One region of the Streptomyces sp. 3211.6 genome, then DNA from elsewhere that is predicted to be linked to it. Evidence: riboswitches for the same ligand, from Rfam matches in the RefSeq annotation. Region 1 holds a riboswitch; the other holds the start of a gene.

Region 1 (4,407 bases):
TCGTCGTTGACGTACACGTTCACGAAGCGGCGCAGCTTGCCCTGGTCGTCCAGGACGCGCGCGGCGATGCCCGGGTGGTTCGCCTCCAGGGAGTCGATCACCTCGGCCAGGGTCGCGCCCTCGGCCGGGACCTCGGCGGCGCCACCGGTGTAGGTGCGCAGGATGGTGGGGATGCGGACGTTGACGCTCATGGCGCTACCGCCTTTCCGTGTAGTGCGAGGGAAGGGTCAGGCCAGGCCGGCGGCGCGGAACGCGTCCAGGCTCGGGCGGATGGTGGCGGTCTGGCCGCTGCCGGACACCGCCTCCAGGGTCTTGAGGCCGTCACCGGTGTTGAGGACCACGGTGGTCAGCGAGGGGTCGAGGACCCCGTTCTCGATGAGCTTCTTCGTCACGCCGACGGTCACGCCGCCCGCGGTCTCGGCGAAGATGCCCTCGGTCTGCGCCAGGATCCGGATCGCCTCGACGACCTGCTCGTCGTTGACGTCCTCGACGAAGCCGCCGGTGCGGCGCGCGATGTCGAGCACGTACGGGCCGTCCGCCGGGTTGCCGATGGCCAGCGACTTGGCGATCGTGTTCGGCTTCTGCGGGCGCACCACGTCGTGGCCGGCCTTGAAGGCCGTGGACACCGGCGAGCAGCCCTCGGCCTGGGCGCCGAAGATCTTGTACGGCTTGTCCTCGACCAGCCCGAGCTTGACCAGCTCCTGCAGACCCTTGTCGATCTTCGTCAGCTGCGAGCCGGACGCGATCGGGATGACGATCTGGTCGGGCAGCTGCCAGCCGAGCTGCTCGCAGATCTCGTACGCCAGGGTCTTGGAGCCCTCGCCGTAGTAGGGGCGCAGGTTGACGTTGACGAAGCCCCAGCCCTCGCCCAGCGGGTCGCCGATGAGCTCGGAGCAGAAGCGGTTCACGTCGTCGTAGTTGCCCTCGATGCCGACCAGGTCGCCACCGTAGACACCGGCCATGACGACCTTGCCCTGCTCCAGGTCGTGCGGGATGAACACGCAGGAGCGGAAGCCGGCGCGGGCGGCCGCGGCGCCGACGGCGCCGGCCAGGTTGCCCGTGGAGGAGCAGGAGAGGGTGGTGTAGCCGAAGGCGCGGGCGGCCTCGACGGCGATGGCGACGACGCGGTCCTTGAAGGAGTGCGTCGGGTTGCCGGAGTCGTCCTTGACGTAGAGCTTGCCGGTGACGCCCAGCTCCTTGGCCAGGTTCTGCGCGTCCACGAGCTTGGTGAAGCCCGGGTTCAGGCTCGGCTTGGAGGCCACGTCCGCGGGGACGGGCAGCAGCGGCGCGTACCGCCAGATGTTGTTCGGGCCGGCCTCGATCGCCGCGCGCAGGGCCTCCGGGTCACCGGCGGGCAGCTCGTAGGCCACCTCCAGCGGACCGAAGCACTCGACGCAGGCGAAAATGGGGCCGAGCTCGAAACGGGTGCCGCACTCACGACAGGAAAGACCGGTGGCGGGGCCCAGATCGACGGACCCGGCAGAGTGGGAGCCGGAAGCGGCAGAGGTAGCGGCAGTCTGTGCAGCCATGATGGCGAGGCCCTTTCTCCTCATCTTCCCCATGGCGCACTTCGCCATGAGACGGAATTGGCACCTTCCCTAGCCGGGGCCCCGCGCGAGCGAGAACCGACTGGAGGGTTGCCGGGGCTTCAACGGGCCGTGTCCCTCTGCCCCTCTGGATGAGCGGTATGGCACCGGCACACGCGCTCTCAGGCGCGCCGGTGCGTTTGTCGCGAGGCCCCGGCATGCGGTGGACCTTCGCGTTGTTCAAGACTGTAACCGAAGGGGCGGTGGGTTGAGACAGCCGTCCGAACCGCGAGATGGATCACGATTCGGCCGAAAACCGCCGGGTCTGATGCCGCCTCCGAGTAGCCAGGGAGTGCTGAGAGTGCTGGATGAGGTGGAGCGCTGGCTGGCCGACCGCTCCTGGTCCGCCGCCGACCGACCGCTCGACCAGCTCCTCGAGCGCAAACGGGCGGCCGGGACCACCGTGAGCGTGGTGCTGCCGGCCCTCGACGAGGAGGCCACGGTCGGGGAGATCGTCGAGGTGATCCGGCGCGACCTGATCGAGGGCCTGCCGGTGCCGCTGGTGGACGAGCTGGTCGTGGTCGACTCCGGGTCGGCCGACCGGACCGCCGAGATCGCGGCCAAGGCCGGCGCCCGGGTGGTGCACCGGGACGAGATCCTGCCGCGCCTGCCCGCCGTGCGCGGCAAGGGCGAGGTGCTGTGGCGCTCGCTGCTGGCCACCACCGGCGAGATCGTCTGCTTCGTCGACGCCGACCTGCGCGACTTCTCGTCCGCCTTCGTCTCCGGCATCGTCGGCCCGCTGCTCACCGACCCGCAGGTGCAGTTCGTCAAGGCGATGTACGACCGCCCCCTCGGGGACGCTCCCGGCCAGGGCGGCCGGGTGACCGAGCTGGTGGCACGCCCGCTCCTGAACCTCCACTGGCCGCAGCTGGCCGGCTTCGTCCAGCCCCTGGGCGGCGAGTACGCCGTACGCCGCTCCCTGCTGGAACGTCTCCCCTTCCCCGTCGGCTACGGCGTCGAGCTCGGCCTGCTCGTCGACGCGCTGCACACCGTCGGACTGGACGCGATGGCCCAGGTGGACGTCGGGGTCCGGCTGCACAAGCACCAGAGCGGGCAGGCACTGGGCCGGATGGCCGCGGCGATCTACCGCACCGCGCAGCTGCGGCTCTCGCGCGGGCACCTCGTGCGTCCGGAGCTCATCCAGTTCGAGAGGGGGCCGGACGGGTTCGTTCCGCGCACCTACCCCGTGGACACGGAGGAACGGCCGCCGATGCGGGAGATCGAGGAGTACGCGGTCCGCCGCGTGGCCTGAGGCGGGACGGCCCGGGCGGGGGGCGGGCGGCCCTCCATCCGGTAGGTGACGAACCGGTCATTTCCCGGACGTTTGAGCGAGCGGGTGCCGGGCTAGGTTCGCGGCATGGCTTCTCAGGTACTCGTCGCCGCCAACCGCGGCCCGCTCTCGTACGCCCTCGCCGCCGACGGCGCCCTCAGCGCCCGGCGCGGCGGGGGCGGTCTCGTCTCCGGCCTGTCCGCGGCCCTCGCGGCGCAGCCGGAGGCCCTGTGGATCTGCGCCGCCCTCTCCGAGGCCGACCGCGAAGCGGTCCGGCGGGGGGTCTCCGAGCACGGCGTGCGCATGCTGGACATCGACCGCGCGGTGTACGACGACGCGTACAACGGCATCGCGAACTCGGTGCTCTGGTTCACCCACCACCACCTCTACGACGTCCCCCGCGAGCCCGTCTTCGACGCGGAGTTCCGGCGGCGCTGGGACTCGTACACCGCCTACAACCAGGCCTTCGCCGAAGCCCTGGCCGAGGAGGCCGCCGAGGGCGCCCGCGTCCTCGTCCAGGACTACCACCTGGCCCTGGTCCCGGGAGCGCTCCGGGAGCTGCGCCCCGACCTGCGGATCGCGCACTTCACGCACACCCCGTGGGCCTCGCCGGACGTCCTGCACATGCTCCCGGACGACATCCGCAGCCGGCTGGTGTGGGGCATGCTCGGCGCCGACCAGCTCGGCTTCCACACCGCCGGATGGGCCGCCGCGTTCATCAGCGGAGCCACCATGGACGACGTGCACGGCGTCGCGGAGGGCTTCGTCCCCCGCGAGGGGCACCAGGGCGGGGTGCACCACCGCAGGCTGACGGAGGAGGGCCTGTTCGGGGAGATGCGCTTCACCGGCGTCGGCCAGTACCCGCTCGGCGTCGACGGCGACGACCTGAGGGCCCTGGCCCACCGGCCGGAGGTCGACGACAAGCTGGCCGCGCTGCGCGCGGAGGTCGGGGACCGCAAGACGATCGTCCGGGTGGACCGCACCGAGCTGTCGAAGAACGTCCTGCGCGGGCTCCTCGCCTACCGGGAGCTGCTGACCGCCCACCCCGAGTGGCGGGGCCGCGTCGTCCACCTGGCCTCCGCCTACCCCTCCCGCCAGGACCTGGAGGTCTACCGGAACTACACGGCGGCGGTCGCGTCCCTGGCGGCGGAGATCAACGCCGAGTTCGGGACGGAGGACTGGGAGCCGGTGCTGCTCTCCGTCCAGGACGACTTCGCCCGCTCCCTGGCGGCGTACCGGATGGCGGACGTGGCACTGATCAACCCGGTGCGGGACGGCATGAACCTGGTCGCCAAGGAGATCCCGGTGGTCTCGGAGGCGGGCTGCGTCCTGGTCCTGTCGACGGGGGCGGGGGCGTACGAGGAACTCCGCCAGGACGCCCTGACGGTCAACCCGTACGACGTCACGGCGACGGCCGAAGCCCTGCACGCGGCCCTGACGATGCCGGAGGCGGAACGCACGGAACGCACGAAACGCCTGGCAGCAGCCGCCACGTCCCTCCCCCCGGCGGCATGGTTCACGACCCAACTGGAGGCGTTGGGGGGCTGACGC
Region 2 (4,407 bases), 2.0 Mb from region 1:
GTTCGCCCAGTACTTCCACCTGTCGATCAACTCGATCACCTGGTTCGTCCGGATCGGCTTCTTCGTCGTCCCGGTCCTCGTCTTCATCGCCACCAAGCGGATCTGCCTCGGCCTCCAGCGCCGGGACCACGACAAGGTGCTGCACGGTCGCGAGACCGGCATCATCAAGCGTCTGCCGCACGGTGAGTTCGTCGAGGTCCACGAGCCGCTCCCGCAGGGCAAGCTGCACACGCTCACCGCGCACGAGCAGTACAAGCCGCTCGAGCTCGGCCCGACGGTCGACGAGAACGGTGTCGAGCGCAAGGTGACGCGCGGCGAGAAGCTGCGCGCGAAGCTCAGCAAGGGCTTCTACGCGGAGGGCAACCAGATTCCGAAGCCCACCGTCGAGGAGTACAAGGAGATCCAGTCCGGCCACGGCCACCACTGATCTCCGGCACTACCGCTTGAGGGATTGATTCCGGTCGATCCTGGTGTCGCCACGGCATGAGCCCCCGTCCAGTGTCTGGACGGGGGCTCATTGCCGTCTCCGGGGCTGGATAGGCTGAGATCCTTCCCATCAGACGTGGGCCCCGACATCGCAAGACCCGACGAGCAGCAGGAGCTGACCATGAACGTTGCGACCCCGGCAGGCGGCGACAGCGTGGCGGCCCGCAGCTGGCCGGGCATTCTGGAGGCCCTGCTCGAAGGGCGGGACCTGGTGGCCGACGACACGGCCTGGGCCATGGAGCGGATCATGCTCGGCGAGGCCACCGACGCGCAGATCGCGGGCTTCGCGGTGGCCCTGCGGGCCAAGGGCGAGACCGTGCAGGAGTACACGGGCCTGGTCCGGACGATGTACGCACACGCCAACCTGATCGAGGTGCCCGGGCGGACCGTGGACATCGTCGGCACCGGCGGCGACGGCGCCAAGACCGTCAACATCTCCACCATGTCCGCCATCGTCGCCGCCGGCGCGGGCGCGAAGGTCGTCAAGCACGGCAACCGGGCCGCCTCCTCCGCCAGCGGCTCATCGGACGTCCTGGAGAAGCTCGGCGTCAACCTGGGCCTGACCCCGAAGCGGGTGGCGGAGGTCGCCGAGGAGGCCGGCATCACCTTCTGCGCGGCGGTCGTCTTCCACCCCGCCCTGCGGTACGCGGCCTCGGCCCGCCGCGACCTCGGAGTCCGCACCGCCTTCAACGGCCTCGGCCCGCTCACCAACCCGGCCCGGGTCACGGCCCAGGCGGTCGGCGTCGCGGACGGCCGGCTGGCCCCGATCATGGCCGGGGTGCTCGCCGAGCGGAACACCTCCGCCCTCGTCTTCCGCGGCGACGACGGCCTGGACGAGCTGACCACCACCGGCACCTCCCGGGTGTGGTGGGTGCGCGACGGCCGGATCACCGAGCACGCCTTCGACCCGCGCGACGTGGGCATCGACACCGTCGACATCTCCGCCCTGCGCGGCGGCGACCCCTCCTACAACGCCGACGTGGCCCGCCGGCTGCTGGCGGGGGAGACCGGCCCGGTGCGTGACGCCGTCCTGCTGAACGCGGCGTCTGCCCTGGTCGCCCTGGACCCGGGCACGGGCTCGCTGGAGGAGGAGCTGTCCGCGGGCATGGCCCGTGCGGCCGAATCCATCGACTCGGGCGCCGCCCGGGCCGCGCTGGAGCGCTGGGTGGCGGCCAGCAACGCCTGACCCGGACGGGTTCTTTCACGCCACGGCCCCGGTCCACATCGTGGACCGGGGTCTTGCGTTCCGAGGACCCTGTGGCAGGATGCTCTCCAAGGTCACGAGTGACAGCGTTTTGGCCCCGGCTTGCTGTCCGGCAACCCTCCTTCCGTGGCGGGGTGCCCCGGGTGATGACCAGGCCGTAGGCAGCGAGGTCTACGGCAAGCGCGGATCCCTCGACACCAGGGGTCCTGGTCTCTCGAGGAGCGTTTTCCGTGAGCAAGCGAATGCGATAGGGCGACTCCGCCCCTACTTCACCCCTCGGAAACAGGGTCCCTTCCGCGTACCCGCACCGCGTCCGAGGCACTTCCCGTACCCCTGACGGCCGGTCCCCGCATCCGCGCACCGCCGTACCCGCGTACGGGCACACCGAAGCCATTCAGCACTGCCTGCCGGGAGATTCCGCCATGTCCGCATCCCTGACCGCCGCCACCACCGCCGACGCCCGCACCGCCGCCGCCGACCCCTGCTGTGCCGAGCCGCTGGCCGTCCTCGGCCGGGACGTCACCGTTCCGCTCGTCACCGGCGGCGAGGTCGGCTACGCGGCCCTGGACTACGCGGCCAGCGCCCCGGCGCTCCAGCGGGTCTGGGACGACGTGGCCGCGTACGCCCCGTACTACGGCAGCGTGCACCGCGGCGCCGGCTACCTCTCGCAGCTCTCCACCGACCTCTTCGAACAGAGCCGGGCCACCGTCGCCGGGTTCCTCGACTGCCGCGCGGGCGACCAGGTGGTCTTCACCCGGTCCACCACCGACTCCCTCAACCTGCTCGCCGCCGTCCTCCCGGCCGACTGCCAGGTCTTCGTCTTCGAGACCGAGCACCACGCCTCGCTGCTGCCCTGGCGCGACGCGCAGGTCACCTGCCTCGACGCCCCGCGCACCCCGGCCCAGGCCGTCGCCACCCTGGAGCGGGCGCTGGCCGACCGCAACCCCTACGGCCCGGCCCTGGTCTGCGTGACCGGCGCCTCCAACGTCACCGGTGAGCTGTGGCCGGTCAAGGAGCTGGCCGCCGCCGCGCACGCCCACGGCGCGCGGATCGTGCTGGACGCCGCCCAGCTGGCGCCCCACCACCCCGTCTCGGTGCGGGAGCTGGACGTGGACTGGGTGGCCTTCTCGGGGCACAAGCTGTACGCCCCCTTCGGCTCGGGCGTGCTGGCCGGGCGCGCGGACTGGCTCCAGGAGGCCGAGCCGTACCTCGCCGGGGGCGGCGCCTCCCGCACGGTGGCCCGCCGTGAGGACGGCGGCGTCGACGTCGAGTGGCACACCACCGCCGCCCGCCACGAGGCCGGCTCCCCGAACGTCATCGGCGTCTACTCCATCGCCTCCGCCTGCCGGGCACTGCAGGAGGCCGGCTTCGACGGCCTCGTCGCCCGCGAGCGGCACCTCATCGCCAAGGTCCGCGAGGGCCTGGCGGAGGTTCCCGAGGTCCGGATCCTGTCCCTCTTCGGGGACGACGCCCCGCGCGTCGGCGTCATCTCGTTCGTGGTCGAGGGCTGGAACAGCTCGCACTTCGCGGCGGCGCTGTCCGCGGAGTACGGCATCGGCGTCCGGGACGGCCTGTTCTGCGCCCACCCGCTGGTCCGCACCCTGCTCGGCAGCGAGCCGCAGGCCCAGGGCGAGTGCGGGGCGCCGGAGGCGGCGCCGGGGGAGAGGTCGCTCAACGCGATCCGGGTCAGCTTCGGGGCGGGTACCCCGGACGAGCACGTGGACCGCTTCGTGCGGGCGGTCAAGGAGCTGGTGACGTCCGGCGCGAAGTGGCAGTACCGCACGGAGGACGGCCGCTGCGTCCCCGCGGTGTAGCGGGGCTCTGGCCTTGCACCCCGCGCCTCAGACGCCGGCGGGGCCGGATGCCGCCGCTGCGCGGCGATTCCGGCCCCGCCGGCGTGTGCGGCGGAAACCTACGCGTCGAGCCCGATGGCGAAGGCGGCTTCCAGGTCGTGCTGGGAGTACGTGCGGAACGCGACGTGCGTGTCCGTGGCCTCGACGCCCGGGATCTTGCTGATCCGGCCGGGGATGATGTCCGCCAGGTTCTCGTGGCGGGCCACGCGGACCAGCGCGATCAGGTCGTACGTACCGGTGACGGAGTAGACCTCGCTGACACTGTCCAGCTGCGCGATGGACTCGGCGATCTCGGGGATCCGGTCCACGCTGGTCTTGATGAGCACGATCGCGGTGATCACGGTTGGCTGTCTCCCTCGCCGGCAGTGACTGTTCGCCTCACTCTAGTCGTACGGCGATATCGCGCCCACGCGTAGCAGAACCCCACCGAGAAGCCCACGACATGGGCCAGATACGCCACCCCCGGCCCGCTCCCGGCCCGGTGCGCGGCCAGCCACTGGAGCCCGAACCAGAACATCAGCACGAGCCACGCCGGGAACCGCAGCGGCAGGAACAGCAGGAACGGGAACAGGCTCGTCACCCGCGCCCGCGGGAAGAGGCACAGGAACGCCCCCAGCGCCGCCGAGATCGCGCCGGACGCCCCGACCAGGGTCTGGTCGGAGGAGGCGTTGGCGGCCGCGTAGACGGCCAGGGCCACGTAACCGGTGCAGAGGTAGAAGACGAGGAACGCCGGCCGGCCCATCCGCTGCTCCGTCATGGCGCCGAAGACGTAGAGGAAGAGCATGTTCCCGAGCAGGTGCAGCCAGCTGCCGTGGACGAAGAGCGCCGTCAGCGGGGTCAGCAGGGGGCGGGCGGCCCCGGAGA

Evidence for each region. Region 1 has a riboswitch for S-adenosylmethionine ahead of thrC (threonine synthase). Riboswitches for the same ligand answer to the same signal wherever they lie in the genome.
Region 2: linked by a shared signal. The riboswitch ahead of BX286_RS11335 (aminotransferase class V-fold PLP-dependent enzyme) and the one ahead of thrC (threonine synthase) in region 1 are both predicted to bind S-adenosylmethionine.

The regions. Positions count from the first base shown of each region.
Region 1 is NZ_RBXC01000001.1:4,427,697-4,432,103, reverse strand. It holds gene BX286_RS20540 (ubiquitin-like small modifier protein 1) at 1-191, opposite strand, end outside; gene thrC (threonine synthase) at 228-1,553, opposite strand; SAM riboswitch class I at 1,547-1,685, opposite strand; gene BX286_RS20530 (glucosyl-3-phosphoglycerate synthase) at 1,888-2,838, shown strand; gene BX286_RS20525 (trehalose-6-phosphate synthase) at 2,944-4,404, shown strand.
Region 2 is NZ_RBXC01000001.1:2,438,877-2,443,283, reverse strand. It holds gene BX286_RS11345 (cytochrome bc complex cytochrome b subunit) at 1-427, shown strand, start outside; gene trpD (anthranilate phosphoribosyltransferase) at 608-1,672, shown strand; SAM riboswitch class IV at 1,763-1,879, shown strand; gene BX286_RS11335 (aminotransferase class V-fold PLP-dependent enzyme) at 2,113-3,504, shown strand; gene BX286_RS11330 (Lrp/AsnC family transcriptional regulator) at 3,603-3,884, opposite strand; gene BX286_RS11325 (rhomboid family intramembrane serine protease) at 3,881-4,407, opposite strand, start outside.